Regions from separate parts of the Bacillus sp. UNCCL81 genome, predicted to be linked through region 3. Evidence: riboswitches for the same ligand, from Rfam matches in the RefSeq annotation. Region 3 holds a riboswitch; each other region holds the start of a gene.
What was found. Region 3 has a riboswitch for cobalamin ahead of BM319_RS06055 (hypothetical protein). Riboswitches for the same ligand answer to the same signal wherever they lie in the genome.

Region 1 (6,913 bases), on a different contig from region 3:
ATTTTAACTCTGATGGTCAACCTGATACAAAAACAAGAAAACCGAACAATCCAGCGTTTGTATTTAAAATGACTACTCCAAAAACACCAAAAGGTGAAGTAGCATTTGTTGCGATCAAACAAAATATTGAACCAAATGGTGAAAACAAATATAAAATGTCATTTGCAGGTATTGAAACAAAAGATTCAACAGGTTTAACAGTACGTAAAGATTTAACTCTTTGGTTACTAGGACTTGGAGGAGCAATCTTTATGATCGGTGTAATTCAAGGTATGTATTGGTATCACCGACGTGTTTGGATTCAGAATCAAGATGGGGAAGTTTGGGTTGCGGCATTTACAAATAAAAACTATTATGGTTTAAAGATGGAATTAAAGAAAGTGTTTAAAGACACAAAAATAGAATTGCCGATTGATCAACAAGCTAATGAATAGTGTTTAAATAGGGGGAAAATATGTACGAGCTAAGTAGTAATTTTTTATTTATCGCGTTTATTTGTTATATTGTAGCTACTTTCTTTTTTGGCGGCTCGATGAAAACAAATGATAATGGTCCTAATAGATGGGGTACAATTGGAATTACAATTACAATAATTGGATTCTTATCGCAAATTACTTATTTTATATTAAGATGGTTTGCTGCTGGACATGCACCTGTAAGTAATCTATTTGAATTTATTACATTCTTTGGAATGATGTTAATTTTTGCGTTTATCATGATTTATTTTATGTATCGTTTAAATATAATTGGATTATTCGCATTACCTTTGTCAATTATCATCATTGCTTATGCATCAGTATTTCCACATGAAATCAAACCATTAGTTCCATCTTTAAAAAGCTATTGGTTACATATCCATGTAACGACAGCAGCTTTAGGGGAAGCAATTTTAGCTATTAGTTTTATTACAGGACTAATTTATTTAATTAAGAATATCGATCAAAAAGTATCAACAAAGAAAACATTTTGGTTAGAAGCAGTTTTATATTTCTTAGTAACTGTTGTTGGTTTCGTTGTTATTTCAACAGCATTTACTGCATCTGGATACGAAGCAAAATATAATTGGATTAATAAAGATAAAGTACAAGAAGAAATGGTCTATAATCTACCATCAATTGTTGGTCCACATAAAGGTGAATTGACTACAAAAGATCGTTTTGAAGCCCTTGCAGAAGTGCCAGCTATGGTTAATGCTAAGAAATTAAACACTGTAATTTGGTCAATTTTTGCTGGAGCGGCATTATATGCAATCATCCGTTTAATTTTAAGAAAACGAATTGGTGCATTTTTACAGCCTTTTGTACAAAAAGTCGATAGTGAATTATTAGATGAAATCGGATACCGTGCTGTAGCAATTGGTTTTCCGGTATTTACACTTGGTGGTCTAATCTTTGCAATGATTTGGGCTCAAATTGCTTGGACAAAGTTCTGGAGCTGGGACCCAAAAGAGGATTGGGCATTAATAACATGGTTATTCTATGCAGTGTTCTTACATCTTCGTTTCAAACGAAATTGGCAAGGTGAAAATTCTGCTTGGTTAGCCGTACTAGGATTTGCAATTATTATGTTTAACTTAATTGCTGTTAACTTAATCATTGCAGGCTTACACTCATATGCGTAATTAAATAGAGCCCTGTAAAGGATAAACCTTCCTTTACAGGGCTTTTTATCTAATTTATATTTTCGATTCACATATATTTAAATGTGGTTCCTTAAAAATGGTGCACTTACTTCCTAGTTTTTTTTCACTATTTTATGGAAATAATAAATTCTAAGAATTATGTAAAAATGTTCACAAATTATACTAGAATATACAATTTTTATTATGTAAAATTATGAAGAGGGGGTCGAAATTATGGATCAAAATATAAAAATATTAATAGCAGATGATGAGGATCGTATTAGACGATTGTTAAAGATGTATTTGGAACGTGATGGTTATAGTATTGATGAAGCTGAAAACGGCGAGGATGCTTTAAATTTAGCATTGAAGAATGAATATTCCTTAATCGTACTAGATTTGATGATGCCTAAAATTGATGGAATTGAAGTTTGTAGGGAATTACGAAAAACAAAAACAACTCCTGTCATCATGTTAACGGCAAAAGGTGAAGAAACAAACCGAGTTCAAGGTTTTGAAGTTGGTACAGATGATTATATCGTTAAGCCATTTAGTCCGCGTGAAGTCGTTCTTCGAGTTAAAGCTCTATTAAGACGTTCTTCTCCTGTACCGGTATTTACCTCAGACAATTCTTCAGCGAAGGATATCGTTGTGTTTCCGCATCTAACGATTGATAATGATGCTCATAAAGTAATTGTTGAAGGGGAAGAGATCAGTTTAACGCCAAAAGAATACGAACTACTGTTGTTTTTAGCGAAAGCACCTGACAAAGTATTTGATCGTGAAACCTTATTAAAATCAGTTTGGCAATATGATTTTTTCGGAGATTTACGTACCGTAGACACACATGTAAAACGACTGCGAGAAAAATTAAGTAAAAGCTCTGAGGATGCTGCGAAAATGATCGTCACGGTTTGGGGTGTCGGTTATAAATTTGAAGTAGGTCAGGAGTAATGATCGTAAGAAGTTTAGTCGGAAAGCTTTGGCTGACAATTATCTTACTAGTCTCTCTTGTATTATCATTCTTGACCTTTGTCTTAATAGGATTTTTTGAAAAATTTTATATTGACCTTCAAGTACAAAATATGAAAGATGATGCCACAAAAATTGCACAATTAATAGAAAATGGTCAATCAATCTCCAATATTGAGTATTTATCAAATAATATTGTTAGTAGATATTCAAGAGTAATCATTTCTATTGACGGTCAAGAGCCATGGTATTCGAATAATACTTATGGAATACAGGAGCTACCTTTTAAAGAAATAAAAAGTGATGAAAATTTAAGTAAAACGTTAACTGATAATAAAGAGGTCAGTAAAAGACTTGTATATGGCGAAAATAGTGAGAGAGAAAAATTAGTTGTTGGTGTTCCATTACATACAAACTCCAATAATGGAGCTGTATTTATATACCAAACATTACAACCTGTAAAAGTGATGATTCACCAAACGACTAACTTTGTCTTGCTCGCGGCATCTATTGGAATCGTGTTAACAACATTTTTCTCATTCTTTCTATCTTCTAAAATTACAGCACCTCTTAGAAAGATGAAAGAAGTTGTAAGTAGTATGACTTCAGGGGATTTTAATGTGAAAGTACCAATCCATTCAAGTGATGAAATTGGAGAACTTGCCTATTCATTTAACAAGATGAGTAAACAATTAAATTTTAATATGAATGCATTAAAACAAGAGAAGGAGAAAGTTTCTAATATTATTACAAGTATGGTAGATGGTGTAATTTCAATTGATAAAGAAGGTCAAATCGTGACATCAAATCCACCAGCTGAACGCTTTTTGAAAATGCTTAATGATGATCAATTTGAAGAACCTTCTTCACTTGTTTTAACGAAGGAACTATTAGATTTATTTGTATTAGTAGTCGAAAGTGAGAAAAAGCAATTTATAGAATTAAATTTCGATCAAGGCAATTGGCAAGTTTTAATGTCCCCCCTATATAATCAAACGAATATAAGAGGCGTTGTAGCGGTGATTCGGGATGTTACAGAACAAAGACGTTTAGAAAAGATGAGAAAAGATTTTATAGCGCATGTTTCTCATGAACTACGTACGCCTATTTCTTTATTACAAGGTTATAGCGAAGCGATTGTTGATGGTGTAGCTGAATCCAAAGAAGAGATGCAAGAATTGTCACAAATCATTTATGATGAGTCACTTAGAATGGGTCGATTAGTAAATGATTTGTTAGATTTAGCAAGAATGGAGAACGGATTTACTGAATTAAATAGAGAGTTCGTTCCTCTAGTACAATTTGTAGATCGAATTTTACGCAAGTTTAAAGGTTTAGCAAAGGAAAAAAATATTAAGCTATTTGGAGAAATCGACAACATTCCACAAATAAATATATACATAGATGAGGATCGAATGGAACAGGTTTTTACAAATTTAATTGATAATGCTATAAGACATACGAATGAAAATGGAAGAATAATTGTTTCAGTAAATCAAAATGAACGATCAACTACATTTAATTTTATTGATTCAGGTGCAGGGATTTCAAAAGAAGATTTACCATTTGTATTTGAACGTTTTTATAAAGCGGATAAAGCTCGTACAAGAGGTAGAAGTGGAACGGGTTTAGGATTATCAATCGTTAAAAATATTGTAACAGCACATGGTGGATCGATTCAGGTCTATAGTGAAGTAGGACAAGGAACGACATTTAAAGTTAAAATACCGCATAATTTATGAATGAACGAAAAAGATGTAGAGTAATCTTGTTTCATATAAAACATATTTCCATTAAGTTTAGAGACAAAAACTCTGCTAAACACACAAAAAAACATATCAAAGGTTAGTAAAATAATAAACATATAAATAAAATAATTGAATTCTTACCCAATTTATCTTACGATTGAATTAATGAAATATTGATGAGTTTAGTGCAAGTATTGCTTAAAAGGGAATCTGGTATAATCCAGAACTGTCCCCGCAACTGTAATGTGGACGAAACGAATAGCCACTGTTCTTTATGAATGGGAAGGTCGGAGTAGGTTGAAGCAAAGTCAGTAGACCTGCTAAATTCATCCTTGTTCAATTCTTCGGGGAGTAAGAATTTGAAGCAGCAGTTGCAAGACTTCTTGTATAAATATGTTGTTTCAGCCCCGTTCAAAACGAATGGGGTTTTTTTATGCTTTCCAAATTATTAGGAGGATTTAAATGAAGAAGTTTTTATCAAGTTTGATCATTATGTTATTGTGTTTAGGATTATTTGGTTGTAATAATGATACAACACAAAAAAAATCGAATGTAAGTAAGAGTGAACAAGCAACTTTTCCAATGACTGTAAAAGATGCAACGAACAAAGAAGTTAGCTTTAAAGAGGCACCTAAAAGAATAGTATCACTTATACCTAGTAATACAGAAATCTTGTTTTCTATTGGTGATGGCAAGGATGTAGTAGGGGTAACGGATTTTGACAATTATCCAAAAGAAGTAAAATCAATTGATAAAGTTGGCGGAAATAATGCTGATATGACATATAATGTTGAAAAAATTATTTCATTAAAACCTGATTTAGTTTTAGCACATGAATCAAGTTTAGGAATTTCTGCTGACGGTTTAGAACAGATAAAACAAGCTGGGATTAATGTTTTTGTCGTAAAAAATGCTGCAACTATTAATGATGTGTATGATACAATTCAACAAGTTGGAGAAATAACTGGAAAAACTGAGCAATCGAAAAAAGTTGTAACAGGTATGAAAACAAAATTAGATGAAATTAGCAAAAAAACAGCTAAAGCAACTACAAATCCAAAGGTTTGGCTTGAAATATCAGGACCACCAGAAATATATACAGCAGGTAAAGGTACGTTCCTAGATGAAATGCTTTCGATTGTACATGCTAAAAACGTAGCTGAAAGTGAAAAAGGTTGGGTAAAGTATAGTGAGGAATCAGCGATTAAAGCGAATCCTGATGTGATTTTAACAACTTATGGATATTATGTACCAAATCTAGAAAAAACTGTAATGGCTAGAAAAAACTGGCAAACAGTAAACGCAATTAAAAATCACCGTGTATATGATGTTAATTCAGATACAACATCTAGACCTGGTCCAAGACTTGCAGAGGGAGTCGAAGCAATTGCAAAGGCGGTTTACCCAGAGCTTTATAAATAATACATATTCAATCTTTTTAATTCCAATTATCTTATTAATCTTTTTATTTATTTTAGGGGTTTCGATAGGGTCTACATCGATTCCCTTTTCTTCGATTATTTCTAGCTTTTCGGATGCTCTATTTAAAACAGATTATGTTCCAACTGATATTCAAACAATTGTCATGAATATAAGAGTACCAAGGGTTTTGTTAGCTGGATTAGTCGGTGCGTGCCTTTCTTTGGCAGGTGTTGCATTTCAAGGTATACTTAAAAATCCATTAGCTGATCCTTTTACATTAGGTGTTTCTTCAGGTGCATCTGTTGGAGCTGTTGTAGTTTTGTTTTTCCAAATAAGCTTGCCTTTTGTAACTTATTTCACATTGCCTGTTGTTAGTATATTATTTGGGTTTGGCACACTCATCTTATTACTACTATTTGTTAGAAAACTAGATCGATCCCTAAATGTAGAGACAATAATATTAGGTGGTATCATAATCAGTTCATTTTGTTCTGCCTTATTATCATTATTTATTACATTTTCAAATAATGAATTACGAGCAGTAATTGGATGGTTAATGGGCAATATCAGTGGTAGAGGCATCCAATACTCTCTAAGTTTATTACCGTTTTTAATCGTTTCTTTTTTTATTTTATTTAGTCAAAATAGGCAGTTAGATGCGATGACATTTGGTAGTACAAATGCAAAACATATCGGAATTGATGTGAAAAAGTCCACTTATTTAATTTTGTTAACAGGTAGTATTTTATCTGGTGCAGCAGTAGCTGTTTCTGGAACAATTGGATTTGTAGGATTAGTTGTTCCGCATTTTACTAGAACACTTGTAGGGCCATTACATAAAAAATTACTCCCATTATCAATGATCAATGGAGCAATATTTTTAATAGGATCTGACATTCTATCTAGGATTGTTCTAGCTCCTAGAGAATTACCAATTGGGGTAATTACATCTTTAATTGGTGCTCCAATATTTGCTTTTATTTTACTATCTTTGAAAAGAAATAGGGGAAAAGTATGATCAAATGTCAAGATATCTCATATTCATATGATGGAATTCATACTGATTTGGATGAACTGTCTTATTCGATTAATCAAGGAGAATGGCTAGGAATTATTGGTCCAAATGGGAGTGGAAAGTCAACGTTTTTAA
Region 2 (6,913 bases), 590 kb from region 3:
TGCTTCCTCAATTCTTTCTCTCGTGTGAATATCTAAATAATTTGTTGGTTCGTCAAGCACTAGTAGATTAGAATCAGAAAAGTATAACTTTACGAAAGCAACTCTACATTTCTCCCCCATACTTAGTTGAGCAATACTCTTGTAAACATCCTCTCTTCTAAAAAGGAAACATGCTAAAATTGTTCTTGCTTCTGTTTCAGTCATATTTGGAAGTGATAAAATTTCATTTAAAATTGTTGAATCCTCATTTAACGCTTCAAGCTCTTGCATAAAATAACCTATTTTTAATTGAGGATTATGTCTTACAGAGCCATTACAAGGAATCATTAATCCTGTTAATAATTTTAAAAATGTAGATTTTCCAGAACCATTTTTACCGATTACTGCTAATCGATCTTCTCGATTTAAAATAAAATCAACTTGATTAAATATCGTTTTGTTATCATATGAAAAATCGACTTTTTCAAAAGTAATCATTTGTTTTGCTGAAAATGAATCATTTTCAAAGCTCGCTGAAATTAATTTAGCTTCTTTTGGTTTTTCTACTTTTCTTTTCTCTAATCGATCTAAATCCTTTTCTTTTGATTTAAATCTTAATGCATTTTTTGCTGCTTGTTTCTTAGCAAAAGGATCTCGTTCACTGGCTGCATTATGCGAGCTTGTAAACCATTGTTTATATTGATTAATTGTTTCAATAAGCTTTTTCTTTTCTGCTTCTTGTTTTTCATATTGAGCCTGCTGAGTTTTTCGCTCATGTTCTTTTTGAATTTTGTAAGTTGAATAGCCACCACTATATTTAAATGTACCACTATCAGTTAATTCAACTGTAACAGTCGCAACATCATCAATGAATTGACGTTCATGAGAAATAAAAAGTACACTACCTTTAAAGTTTTGTAACCATTCCGTTAACCATTGGATTGACTCAGAGTCCAAATGATTTGTTGGTTCGTCTAAAATTAATAGCTTTGGTTGCTTCATCATTACTTTTGCTAATTTGACTTTTGTTTTTTGCCCACCGCTTAAATGACTGAATGGAATATTCCATAATTCTTGCGGTAATTGAAATTTCTTCAAAACTTGATCTATTTTTGTTTCCCAATCATAGCCATCTAATTCTAAATATCTACTTAAGTTCTCGTTATATTTAGCAAGATTTTCTTCATTTGACAAATCAAGTAGATATTTTTCTAAATTCTTTTTAATGAAGGATCGTTCCTGATCAAACGATTCGATCACTTCCCTTGCCAAAATGCCTTCCTGATTCTCTTCATCTGTTAAAAGCCATCCAATTTCATCTTTTGAATAGTGAATTTGCAGCATTCCTTTTTTCAATGGAATATTACCTAAAATGGCATTAATAAATGTTGATTTTCCAACGCCATTTTCACCAATTAATGCTACCCTTTCACCTTCTTTTATATCTAAGTTTCCATTTTTAAAAATTGTTTTACCGTTTAATTCTATTTCTATATTCGATGCTTTTATAATAAACATATACTTCACTCCATCCGATTTTAAAATATCACCCTGCTTAAAAAATTCAATCCTTTATCGAAAGCATTTTTTAAGAAAGAAAATAAAAAACACACAAGCAGTATCTGCCTGTGTGTAAATTGGATGTGATTTAATAAGCCGTGTATATATATAAATATATACGTTAGAATATTTTTCTAATGAAATGTAATAGTAAATAAACCATTCATTTAAGACAATGGATTAAATTTATTATTAGTATAGGCTCATCAATAGACATAGTTATCCAATTTCTCTGACTTCAGGCAGAGTACTTTTTTGCTATAAAATTCGTTAGCTTAAAAAGTTATCGGATATTGTACATAGTGTCTAAATTTGATGCCTCCTTAAAAATATTAATTTAATCTTAACTTACTTTTAGTATGATTTCAATGGTTTCTTTTTATTCTTTCCAAATTAATGCCAATTCCTTACTCAATTTCTTTCTTAATTGGCGACTTTCTAATCGTTTAAATGCTAATTGCTGTAATTTAATTTCTTCATCAGTTTCTGGTATTACCTCTACTACTCTATGTGGTTTTCCATCTTTAAGTGCAACAAATGTTACAAAACATGTTGCAGCAACCCTTTTTTCACCTGAAAGTAGGTCTTCGGCTGTAGCTCGAACAAACACTTCCATTGAGCTTGAGCCTGTTAAGATCACGAACGATTCATAATATATGCAGTCACTTTCACGAACTGGACATAAAAATTCTACTGAATCCATCGATGCGGTTACACATTCCATTCTTGAATGCTTTGTAGCTGAAATGGAAGCAATTAAGTCCATTGCTGCAAGCATTTTCCCTCCGAATAATGTACCATGGTTATTTAAATCAGTTGGAAATATTCTACTACTATCAAATACTCTGGATTCTTTTACATATCTACCACTCATCGATTTCACCCTATCATTAAATAATTGAATAATATTTTTCTCGAACTTTTTTCGCAGATTTTACCATATTTGATAAGGCATCTATTACCTCAGTTTCATTACGGGTCATTAAACCACAGTCCTCGTAAATGTTTTTACTACTACTTGCTAATGCAAAATATGTCCCTAGACTAGGTCTTTCATTTATTTCACCATTTCTCGGATATCCTAAATTACTATATGTACTACTTTTTCCTTTTCCTTTTAACTAAAATAAAAAAGCATTTTTATCTCATAAGAGACAAAAATGCCTTTAAGTTGGAAAACATAAATAATTAGAACAAGTTAACTTAAGCTTTCTTTCCATAAGGCACCTCCCTATCTCTCGTAGGTCAAACAGCGTCGTTAGAATAGGCAGGTCTCCTGACTTAAGAATTTTTGTAAATAAAAGCCTTCCCTAAATTAATAAGTGGCATCTTTTTATTTACTCCTCTTTTACAGTGGCGGGACCGTGTTGGAATTAAACCAATCTTCCCTTTTAAGTAAATGATTTCAAACTATGAACTTCATTTACACCTATTCCCTACTATGTAGTTTTCATCATTTTGTCATAAAATGCAAAAATAGTCAAAATATTTATTTTTTACTTTACGTACTGTTTTAAAAAAAACTTTAATTTTTGTATTAAAAAATACTGTCGATTTATTTATTCAGTTAATATAAAAAATGCGTTCGTATAATAGTCTCATCCAGTTTAATACTGTTTGATCTAATCATACGAACGCATAAATTGTTTATAAAATTAATATTTTTTATTGAAAAGCTATGTTCTTAGGAACATCACATCAAATTAAGTCAAGTATTAGTTAGCTATTTCTTCATCTGCTTGGGCATCTAATGGTACACGTTTTCCGATACCAAAAGCATAAAAACAAATGACAAGGATTGCCAAGAAAATAATCCCTACAATAAGTGAGATACGTGTGTCATCATTAAACCACATACCGATTAATACCAAAACTAAGTAGGCTAACGTTAAGTAATTAGTAAATGGTGCAAAAGGCATTTTAAAAGGATGATTTTTAATTTCATCTCCCTTTACTTTTCTAAAACGAATATGACTAATTAAAATGACAAACCACGGGATCATCCCAGGAAGTACACTTGCACTGTATACATACACGAATAAGTTTTTTGGGGCAATAAAATTTAAAATAACGCCAATTATTAAACCAATTAGTACACCAATCGTACCGAATAAAGGCACTCCGTTATTTGAGACTTTTGTAAAATATTTTGGTGCTTGTCCATTTATACCTAATGTATAAAGCATGCGTCCAGCACTATAAATACCACTATTACAACCAGACATCGCAGCAGTAATTACTACGAAGTTAATAATTCCAGCTGCAGCTGTAATACCAAATTTGGCAAAAGTTACAACAAACGGGCTACCAATCGAATTTAGTTGATCCCAAGGGAAAACTGTTACAATTACAAAAATAGCACCTATATAGAAGATTAAAATACGCCAAATAAGACTTTGAATCGCATCTTTTAATGTTTTTTTCGGATTTTCTGCTTCTCCAGCTGTAATACCAATTAATTCAACACCTTGATAAGCTCCAACAACTAATGAAAGTGCAAAGAAGAAACCTGACCAACCACCTGTAAAGAAGCCGCCATTTTTCCAAAGGTTAGATAAACCAATCGCATTTCCTCCGTTTCCAAGACCGAAGAAAATAAGACCAAACCCTGCAACAATCATCAATAAAATTGTAACGACTTTAATCATTGCAAACCAAAATTCAAATTCACCAAATGATTTAACAGAAATTAAATTTGCTGCACCAAGAATCACAATTGCAATAATTCCTGGTATCCAAGCAGGTAGGTCTGGAAACCAATACTTCATATATGCCCCAACTGCAATAATTTCTGACATTCCAACAATAACCCACTGGAACCAGTTACTCCAAGCAGTCATATACCCTGCTAAAGGGTGAATATATTTATGGCCAAATGTCGCAAATGAACCTGTACTTGGCTCTAAGTAAAGCATTTCTCCCATTGCACGCATAATGAAGAAGATAAAAATCCCCGAAATTGCATAAGCAAGCATTACTGATGGGCCTGTCCAATGAATTGTACTCGTTGAACCCATAAATAAGCCTACGCCGATTGTACCGCCTAATGCAATCATCTGAATATGGCGCGCTTTCAATCCTTTTTTCAATTCCTTTTGTGCCATTCTATTTACTCCCCTTTCTGATGAAACAATTGTCACTTTTTGAATTACTCTAAAAAACTTCTCCCCTTTTACCATTACTAACTTACTTAAGAAAATTTACAGTTAAAAAGCTTCGTTATTTCCCTAAAATTAACTAATCTTTCGAATTGAACTAGGAATATCTTTCTTATCTTTCTTACGTATAATACTAATAAAATAACCAATAAAACCACCAATAATAGCTGGAAAAATCCAACCTAAACCTAAACTATACAACGGGAGGTACTTAGAAAAGAAATGATGAATTACTTCAATTTGTATTCCAGCTGAGTTTAACCCATCAAAAAGACTGACAATAAAAGTTAAAATCAAACTGCCTTGATACACTTCAGACCTACCTTTAAATGTATAGTGTAAGAATGTTAAGAAAATTAAGGATATAGCGATAGGATATAGTGTCATTAATACAGGAATTGAAACTTTAATTAGCTGTGTTAATCCTATATTTGCTATCAGTGTACTAAATACAGTCATAATGATCGCAATTTTTTTGTAAGAAATGGCTGGAAACAATTCATGAAAAAAAGTAGAACATGCAGTGATTAGACCTACACTCGTAGTCAAACATGCCACTGTAATCATTAAACCTAATAATATTGCTCCATAAGAACCAAAATAATAGTCTGAAACTTTCGCTAAAACTTCAGCCCCATTATCTAATCGACCAAGTTTCTCAACACTAGAAGCCCCCATATATGTAAGAGCAGTATAGATTATTGCTAAAAGTGAAGCAGCTATTGCTGTTGACTTTCCACAAACGATCATAAGCTGTTTTTTAGTAGTAACTCCTTTTCCTTTAATTGCGTTGACAATAATAATTCCAAAAACAAACGCTACAAGTGCATCCATTGTTAAATAACCTTCTTGGAACCCTTTAAAAAACACATTTGTTGTGTATCCTTTAAATGGCTCTTGAAATTTCCCAATTGGATGAACAATAGCAATAACCACAAGCAATCCGATAAACGTTAATTTAATAGGAGTTAGAAATTTTCCTACTACATCAATAATCTTCGTAGGATTAAGTGATAACAAGCATGTAACTGTGAAAAATAAGATGGTAAATATGATTAATGCACCAGGATTTGCATCATTTGATAAAAAAGGTTTAACGCCAATTTCAAACGATACATTCCCTGATCTAGGGATAGCAAAAAAAGGACCAATTGCTAGATAAAGAACCGTAGTAAATACAATACCAAACAACGGATGAACCCGTCTAGCTAAAGATTGCAAATTTTTTTCACCTGAAAAAACAAAAGCAGTAACACCTAACAATGGTAATCCAACTCCAGTTACTAAAAAGCCTGCATTGGCGATCCATAAGTTTTTTCCGGCTAACTGTCCAAGTATGGGTGGAAAAATTAGATTTCCTGCTCCAAAAAACAGTGCAAATAACATAAAACCTAAAATGATTATAAAAGTATTAGGTACTCTTGGTGACATAAACAACAACTCCGATTATTAATTTGTATAAAGTTTCCCAATTGGACTAATTTTCAGACCAAACAATCTTACCTCACATTTTCATCAAATTCAATAAAATTTATTATAATAAGATATTGTTTCTTCGCATATTTATATTTTGTCACAAATTTTTCAAATCTATAAAACCCAATTCGATTGATTCTCTTTAGATTTGTTGTTATAGGACAGTTAAGTTTTGATTTCGTCACAAAAAAAACACCCCAGTTGATAAACTGGGGTGCTTTCACTCTTTTGAAAAACAACATTGTCAATTAAATTACCAAATTTTCGTAAAGGGAGGTTAGTGAGGTTGATTTCCACTACAGGACTCGCTTTCCATGGGGCGAGATTCTTTAGCCTCCTCGGCAAGCCTGCGGGGTCTCAGCCTTCCCGCATATCCCATAGGAGTCGAGCACTATCCGCTCCAATCAACTTATTCATAAAAAAAATGGTTACACTAAAAACCTAATTTAATATCCTTTACTTAAAGTAGCGTAACAGATTGTTAAACAGTTTATAGGTCAATTACGATTGAACATCAACGTATTTTATAAATTTAAAACTTGTATTCTAAAAAGACTCTTATTATTTTTTACTAAGAATAAACATTCTAGAGTTTGTTGATCTTATAAAACCGTTCAAACAAGTTAATACATTCTGTAAGCACTCCTGTCGATAAATTGGAGTGCTTTTTAGAATCCAGTCCAATTCTCCTACTTTTAAAGCTATAAATGGTTATTTCTACATCCACTTTCTTACCTTAA
Region 3 (6,913 bases):
CGAACTATCAGTTCTCAGATACATCAGGTACAAAAATAACAAATATTTCATTGAATCCTGAAGCTAAGAAGCTTGGAGCGACACTAGACGTAAAACAAACTACTTCAGGAAGCCGAATCTCATCTGATGTTACTGTTAATTTTAATGGAACAACTGGCGTAGATGGTGATATACCAATGGTAGATTTAACACTTCAAGTGCCTAAACCGCTTCTGCCAAGAGATAATACATCATTTAGCCAATATGATTCATCTAGCCCAGTTACTTCAACATTTACAAATGTAGATAATGTAACTTCTAGTCCTTTTACAAGCGTGACATCAATTAGGATCTTAAAAAACGACCAAACAGAATTTGTAGGATATATACATGCAGAAGGCTTTAAAAATGCTTCCGGTACTTTGGATTCTACAAAAGATTACTCAAAGAGTTCGCCAACTTTAACAGTAATTGATAGTAATGGAAAAGTAGTAAAAACAAATATCGTCGCAAAAAATGGATCGTTTGATATTACAGGAATGGATCCATCAAAAGATGATTATACGTTAATCCAAGATATTCCAGGTCATTTTACAACTTATTACTCAAAAATTAATGTTCATTATGATCTAGATGATCAATTCTATGGTGTATATTATAGAGTAGGTATAGAAAGCACTCCATATGCAACTGCTGGAGATGTAAACAAAGACGATGTAATCGATGTGAAGGACGCATTAGCAATCCAAACATATTGGGGTACAAATAAACGAAGTGCAGATATTAACTTCGACGGTACGGTCGATGCGAAGGACTTAGCATTTGTTGAAAAGAATTACTTAATGCAAAACCCTTGGATCCCAGCTCCTCCAAAACCAGTTAAACAGTATAAAGGAAGTACTTTAGAATCAGTTAAGAGTCAATTAGGAGTACAATAAAAGTAGGCCTGTTCTCTACATTTGAGAACAGGCTTTTTCTAACATATAATACCATAACATTAACTAGATATATTCAATTCAAATTATGTTAAAATATTAATAATGTAATATGAAGGAGAAGAAAATGAGTATCAACAGTTCGAATATTTACAGCATGAATATACAAAAATTAGAGTATCTAGTTGAAGTTGCAAAAACCGGTTCCTTCTCGATTGCTTCACAAAATCTATTTGTAAGTCAGTCTGCTATTAGTCAATCGATTGTAAGTATCGAAAAGAAATTAGGGATAAAATTATTCGAACGAACAAGAGGAGGAAATAATGCGATTCCAACAATTGATGGAAAACAAATTATACCTTTAGCGAATGAAATCGTTCTAAAATATCAAGAATTAATCCAGAATGTACAATTAATTAATGATAATATGACCGGTAATTTAAAAATATCTACAGTACCAGGTTTTATTACACAACTTTTAAATCCAATTTCAGCTATAAAGGAAGAACATCCTAATATCACAATTGATGTCTTTCTTAAACCAGGCCAAGAAATTATTGAAGATGTACTAGAGGGCCGTAGTGATATAGGAATTGTACCATTTATTAAACATTTACTAGAAAGTAATGAAAATCTAAATTATCAAAATTTATTTACAGCTAAAATGAAGTTATTAGTAAGTAAAAAGTCTCCCCTGGCAAAAAAATCATTCGTTACGCCACAAGAAATTGTTAAAGAAACGCTAGTTGTTTATAACGGTGTATATATGCAATGGTTTAAAAATAATTTCTATAAAAAGTTTGGTAAAATGAGAGAATTATTTTCATCTACAAATGTTGATGCAATTTATAAGGCGATTGGTGATAACTTAGGTGTCTCATTTGCTCCTTATTTATCTGAAAATTACATCATTAATGAAGATGTCAAGATTTTAGATATTGTAGGTTACGAAGATCTACAAATTCAATATGTATGGTTTATGTCTAGTAAGAAAAGATATTCAAAATTGATAGACGACTACATAACGAAATTAAAAGATGAGTTAAATGTAAATGATTGATATAAAAAGTGGATGATCATTCATCTACTTTTTTATTTTAGTCGATATATTATAGACACCCAGCCTTTTAAAACCATTAATTAATGCTCACTTTATAAGATTGAAAAAATTTAATAAAAATTAAGTAGAACATCTTGGAGGCAAAAGTAAAAAAATATTGACTTAGTGGGTTAAGACCATGGAAACTAGTTTGTCAAAGAGTTCCTAAAATCCTTTCTAATGTTAAATAATACACTGGAAATTATAGAAAACCACTGTAATACTTCAGTGGTTTTCTTGTTTATATACCAATGTAAACAATATTTCTGAAAGAGCTTATAGTTCCTCTTTTACAAGAAACTTTTCTCTCGCATGTTCTGCAGCTTCAACCATCACTTTTAGTGCTCCGACTGTTTCAGCAATACCCCGTGTTTTCAAACCGCAATCAGGATTAATCCAGAAGAGTTTTGGATTAATTATTTGAAGTGCACGATCAATATTTCTTGCGAGCTCTTTAACCTTTGGTACGCGTGGACTATGAATATCATAAACGCCAAGACCAATCCCTTTATCGTACGTATTTTCTTCAAAGGCATAAATTAACTCACCATGGCTTCTTGATGTTTCAATTGAAATAACATCAGCATCGAGAGCATTAATTGCATCAATGATATCTTCAAAATTCGAATAGCACATATGAGTATGAATTTGTGTATCATTTTGTACAGAAGCAGTCGCAAGTTTAAATGCATTAACAGCAACGTTCAGATAGCTTTCCCAGTTTTCGCGCTTTAATGGAAGTCCTTCACGAATTGCTGGCTCATCGACTTGAATCATTCGTATTCCGTTTTTCTCAAGCTCTTCAACTTCTGTTCTAATCGCAAGTGCAATTTGATTTGCAACATCGTAACGTGAAATATCATCTCGTACAAACGACCAGTTTAAAATTGTAATTGGACCTGTCAACATGCCTTTTACCGGTTTAGTTGTTAAAGATTGGGCATATACAGATTCTTTAACAGTCATTGGTTCTTGAAACGACACGTCTCCATAAATAAGTGGTGGTTTTACGCAACGAGATCCATATGACTGCACCCAACCAAATTTTGTGAATTGAAACCCAGCTAATTTTTCTCCAAAATACTCAACCATATCTGTTCGTTCAAATTCACCATGTACAAACACATCTAAGCCAAGTTCTTCTTGAATATCAATCCATTTTTTTATTTCTGCATAAATATACTCTTCATATTGAGTAGTAGTTATTTCGCCTTTACGCCATTTTAAACGCTGTCCTCTAACTTCCTGTGTTTGTGGAAAGCTACCAATTGTAGTAGTAGGAAGAAGTGGTAATTTGAAAAACTCTTCCTGAATAGATTGGCGAACTTTATAATCTGCCTCACGATTAACACTATATATGTGTAAATTTTGAATTGCTTGCTGAACTTGTTTGTTGTTTCGAACTGACGATTCATTTAAAGCTTGGATGGCTTTTGTGCTTTCATCGATTTCTGCTTGAATTGAAGTTTTTCCATCTTGCAAGCCTTTTGCAAGTATAACAATTTCTCGTAACTTTTCATCAGCAAATGATAGCGCACCTTTTAGAACTTCATCAAGCGTTTCTTCATTTTTCACTGTAACAGGTGTATGTAATAAGCTTGAGGAAGGTTGTACGATAACTTGCTCTTTTGAAACAAATTCCGTAATTTGTGTAAGAATAGAATGTTTATCATTAAGATTTGCACGCCATATATTACGACCGTCAATAACTCCAGCAGCAAGTATCTTATCCTTTGGGAAACCATACTTTTTAATCGAAGCTAGATTCTGACCGTTATCATGTACAAAATCAAGTCCAATACCATCAACTGGAAGTGAAATTACATCTTGGTAGTTGTCAATGCTCTCAAAGTAAGTTTGCAAAATCAGCTTTATGTTAGGTGCTGCTTCACGTAATGTTTGGTAGACATCGTTAAATAATGCAACTTCTTCTTTTGAAATAGACGTTGATAAGATAGGCTCATCTATTTGTACCCACTCTACTCCTTCTGTTTGTAGATCGTGTAAAATCTTAGCATAAAGAGGTACAAATTGATTAACGACCGATTTAAAATCATTTTCATTATAGCCTTTTGACAGTTTTACAAATGTTACCGGGCCTAAGATTACAGGCTTTCCTTCAATATTAAGTTTTTGTTTAGCCTCTTTATAAAATTCAAGAGGACGGTTTTCGACAAGAGTAGGTACTACTTCGCCCAACTCTGGAACAATATAGTGATAGTTTGTGTTAAACCATTTTGTCATTTCAGATGCAACGGCACCTTTCGTACCACGTGCGATCTCAAAATATGTTTCTAGCGATACTTTACCTCCACCATATTCAAAGCGCTTTGGCACTAGACCGAACATAACAGCCGTATCAAGAACATGGTCATACAAGCTAAAGTCTCCTACTGGAATCAAGTCAATTCCTTGATTCTTTTGCTTTTGAAGATGGTGTATACGAATTTCCTCTGTTTGTTTTAAAAAATCTTCTTTTTCTAGTTTACCTGCCCAAAACTGTTCAAGTGCTCTTTTCCATTCACGCTTTTCACCAATTCTTGGATAACCTAAATTAGAACTTTTTACTTTTTTCATCATTTATACACTCCTTGTTTTTTTGATGTCTGATTTTTACGTCTCAATAAAAAATCTCTCTTTTCAAAATAGAAAAGAGAGACTCATACGCATCGTTAACTTGAGTTGAGACCTTTTGGTTCCCAAAACACGTACTCCTCACTCCCCCCTATTCATCCGTAGGTACAAGCGCATACAACAGGCAGGTCTCCTGACTTAGACTCAACACTTCTTATCCCTTCCCATTTCAATTTTGAAACAGTGGTAAATTGATAAGTCGCTCCTCAATACAGTGGCGGGACCGTGTCGGATTTTAACCGAACTTCCCTTTTAAGCTGTGAAAATGACTTTCACAACACCTGATGCATTTTTTATTCAATTTTATTAACAAAACTTCAAAACACTCATAATAATAAAAAGCCCTCTCTAATTGAAATAGAGAGGGCTACAAAATTTATGGAATCCTCTCTTATTTTCCAAAGCAAAAAATGCTTTGCAGGAATTAGCACCTTTTCAACAATACTGCTGAATGGTTGCCGGGCTTCATCGGGCCAGTCCCTCCGCCTCTCTCAATAAGAGTTAAATAATTTATAATGTTTTGAATTTAATAGTCATGTTATCACGATAAACACAGGCTGTCAAAATAAACTTTCATAAATTTAATAAAAAGTCGTAAGTAGGATTGATTGTTCACATTTTGGTAGTTTAATTAGATATGGGAACAAAATTGGAGTTTAATTAAAAAGCTTCAGCTAAAAGGCCGGTTAAATTAAAACTAAAAAAGTAAGTGATACTTGGAAAGTAAACTTAGCTGATGAGTTTATTGATGGATTAAGGAATATATATGATCGAAGTAACGATAAAGATTTGAAATTAAGAAGAATCGACTCTACCAATTAAAAAAAATGTAAAATATATAGATATTTTAATATAACTAATACGTTAGTTAGCTGTTTAAGAATAGAGATTAAAATTCGTTATAAAAGAATTAAGTAGCGGGTTAGAAAATTAGTAGACATTACATTCATATTAGGAAAATTATGGATATTTTTTATGTTTTAATTAAATTCAATAATACTTTTCTCATAATCGGTTTTTATTTATATTTAAATAATTATTATTGAATTGTTAAGTAAAAACATTAAATTATAACAATTGTGAATTATCTAAACGTTTGTTATAATTTGTTTTACAATTTGATACGTGTAGAATCAGGTGTAGATTATGAGATTTGTAATCTACTTAAAAGGGAAGTTCGGTTAGAATCCGACGCTGTCCCGCAACTGTATTTAGGAGCGATTCGAAATATCCACTGTCTTTTCGTAAAATGAAGATGGGAAGGTTCGAAAAGTGATGATCATAAGCCAGGAGACCTGCCTGTTTCAGCACACATCATATACCTACGCGGATAGGGGGTGTTAAGTGCGAGCGAATGTGGCATGTTTTTTTAATTGATTAAAAACATGTTTATTAAACCATGAGTTCTGACTTAACAACTTCTTCTTAAAAGAAGTTGTTTTTTTATTGTCAATTTTCTATTTCAAATTATGAGGAGGGTTTAGTTGTTTGGTACGGTTGAGTATTTTATCAATGATTTTAAAACATGCATCATGAATGGTTTTTGTATTGAACCGTCAATTAATTTGAGCTCCTATTATGAACAACAAACAGAAGGAATAAAAAAACGTTTAGGAAAAAGTGATGAAAAGGAGGTTCATTTAAACAATCTTGAAAAGGCTTACAAAATAATATGTGAAGAGCTATTTGGAGATGGGAGGAAGATATAAATGGAAGCTAAAGAAAAATTTTATCCGGGATTAGATGGTGTTGTTGTAGCAGAAACGAAGATTTCTTTTTTAGATACAGTGCAAAGCGAAATTGTAATTAAGGGTTATGACCTTATAAAACTAGCTGAATCAAAAGAGTATTTGGATATTGTCCATTTATTACTAGAAGAAAAATTACCTAATTCTATTGAAATAGCAGAAATGAAAAAGAATCTGAAGGGGGAATATGTAATACCTGAAGAACTTTTGGATATGTTCAAACATCTTCCTGAGAATACACACCCGATGGATGGTCTTCGTACGGGTATATCGGCGCTTGCAGGATATGACATTAACCTTGATGAACGTTCATTGACTGCAAATAAAAAACGAGCATATCAATTGATTGGTAGAGTACCAAATATTGTAGCAAATAGTTATCGAATCATTCAAAAACTTGAGCCTATTCTTCCAGATGAAAATCTATCATATAGCGCAAATTTCTTTTATATGCTGACTGGTAGAATCCCGACTTCATTAGAGGAAAAAATATTTGACCAATCCTTAGTGTTATACAG

Region 1: another riboswitch for cobalamin. It lies ahead of BM319_RS00895 (ABC transporter substrate-binding protein); the one in region 3 lies ahead of BM319_RS06055 (hypothetical protein).
Region 2: another riboswitch for cobalamin. It lies ahead of BM319_RS08715 (acyl-CoA thioesterase); the one in region 3 lies ahead of BM319_RS06055 (hypothetical protein).

Annotation. Positions count from the first base shown of each region.
Region 1 is NZ_FOMF01000002.1:150,629-157,541, forward strand. It holds gene resB (cytochrome c biogenesis protein ResB) at 1-434, shown strand, start outside; gene ccsB (c-type cytochrome biogenesis protein CcsB) at 455-1,621, shown strand; gene BM319_RS00885 (response regulator transcription factor) at 1,856-2,575, shown strand; gene BM319_RS00890 (ATP-binding protein) at 2,575-4,335, shown strand; cobalamin riboswitch at 4,508-4,680, shown strand; gene BM319_RS00895 (ABC transporter substrate-binding protein) at 4,804-5,763, shown strand; gene BM319_RS00900 (FecCD family ABC transporter permease) at 5,729-6,781, shown strand; gene BM319_RS00905 (ABC transporter ATP-binding protein) at 6,778-6,913, shown strand, end outside.
Region 2 is NZ_FOMF01000003.1:610,482-617,394, reverse strand. It holds gene abc-f (ribosomal protection-like ABC-F family protein) at 1-1,497, opposite strand, end outside; gene BM319_RS08715 (acyl-CoA thioesterase) at 1,919-2,413, opposite strand; cobalamin riboswitch at 2,789-2,987, opposite strand; gene BM319_RS08710 (amino acid permease) at 3,255-4,643, opposite strand; gene brnQ (branched-chain amino acid transport system II carrier protein) at 4,773-6,128, opposite strand.
Region 3 is NZ_FOMF01000003.1:19,438-26,350, forward strand. It holds gene BM319_RS06040 (S8 family serine peptidase) at 1-917, shown strand, start outside; gene BM319_RS06045 (LysR family transcriptional regulator) at 1,042-1,974, shown strand; gene metE (5-methyltetrahydropteroyltriglutamate--homocysteine S-methyltransferase) at 2,290-4,590, opposite strand; cobalamin riboswitch at 4,754-4,947, opposite strand; SAM riboswitch class I at 5,036-5,148, opposite strand; cobalamin riboswitch at 5,766-5,964, shown strand; gene BM319_RS06055 (hypothetical protein) at 6,132-6,356, shown strand; gene mmgD (citrate synthase) at 6,357-6,913, shown strand, end outside.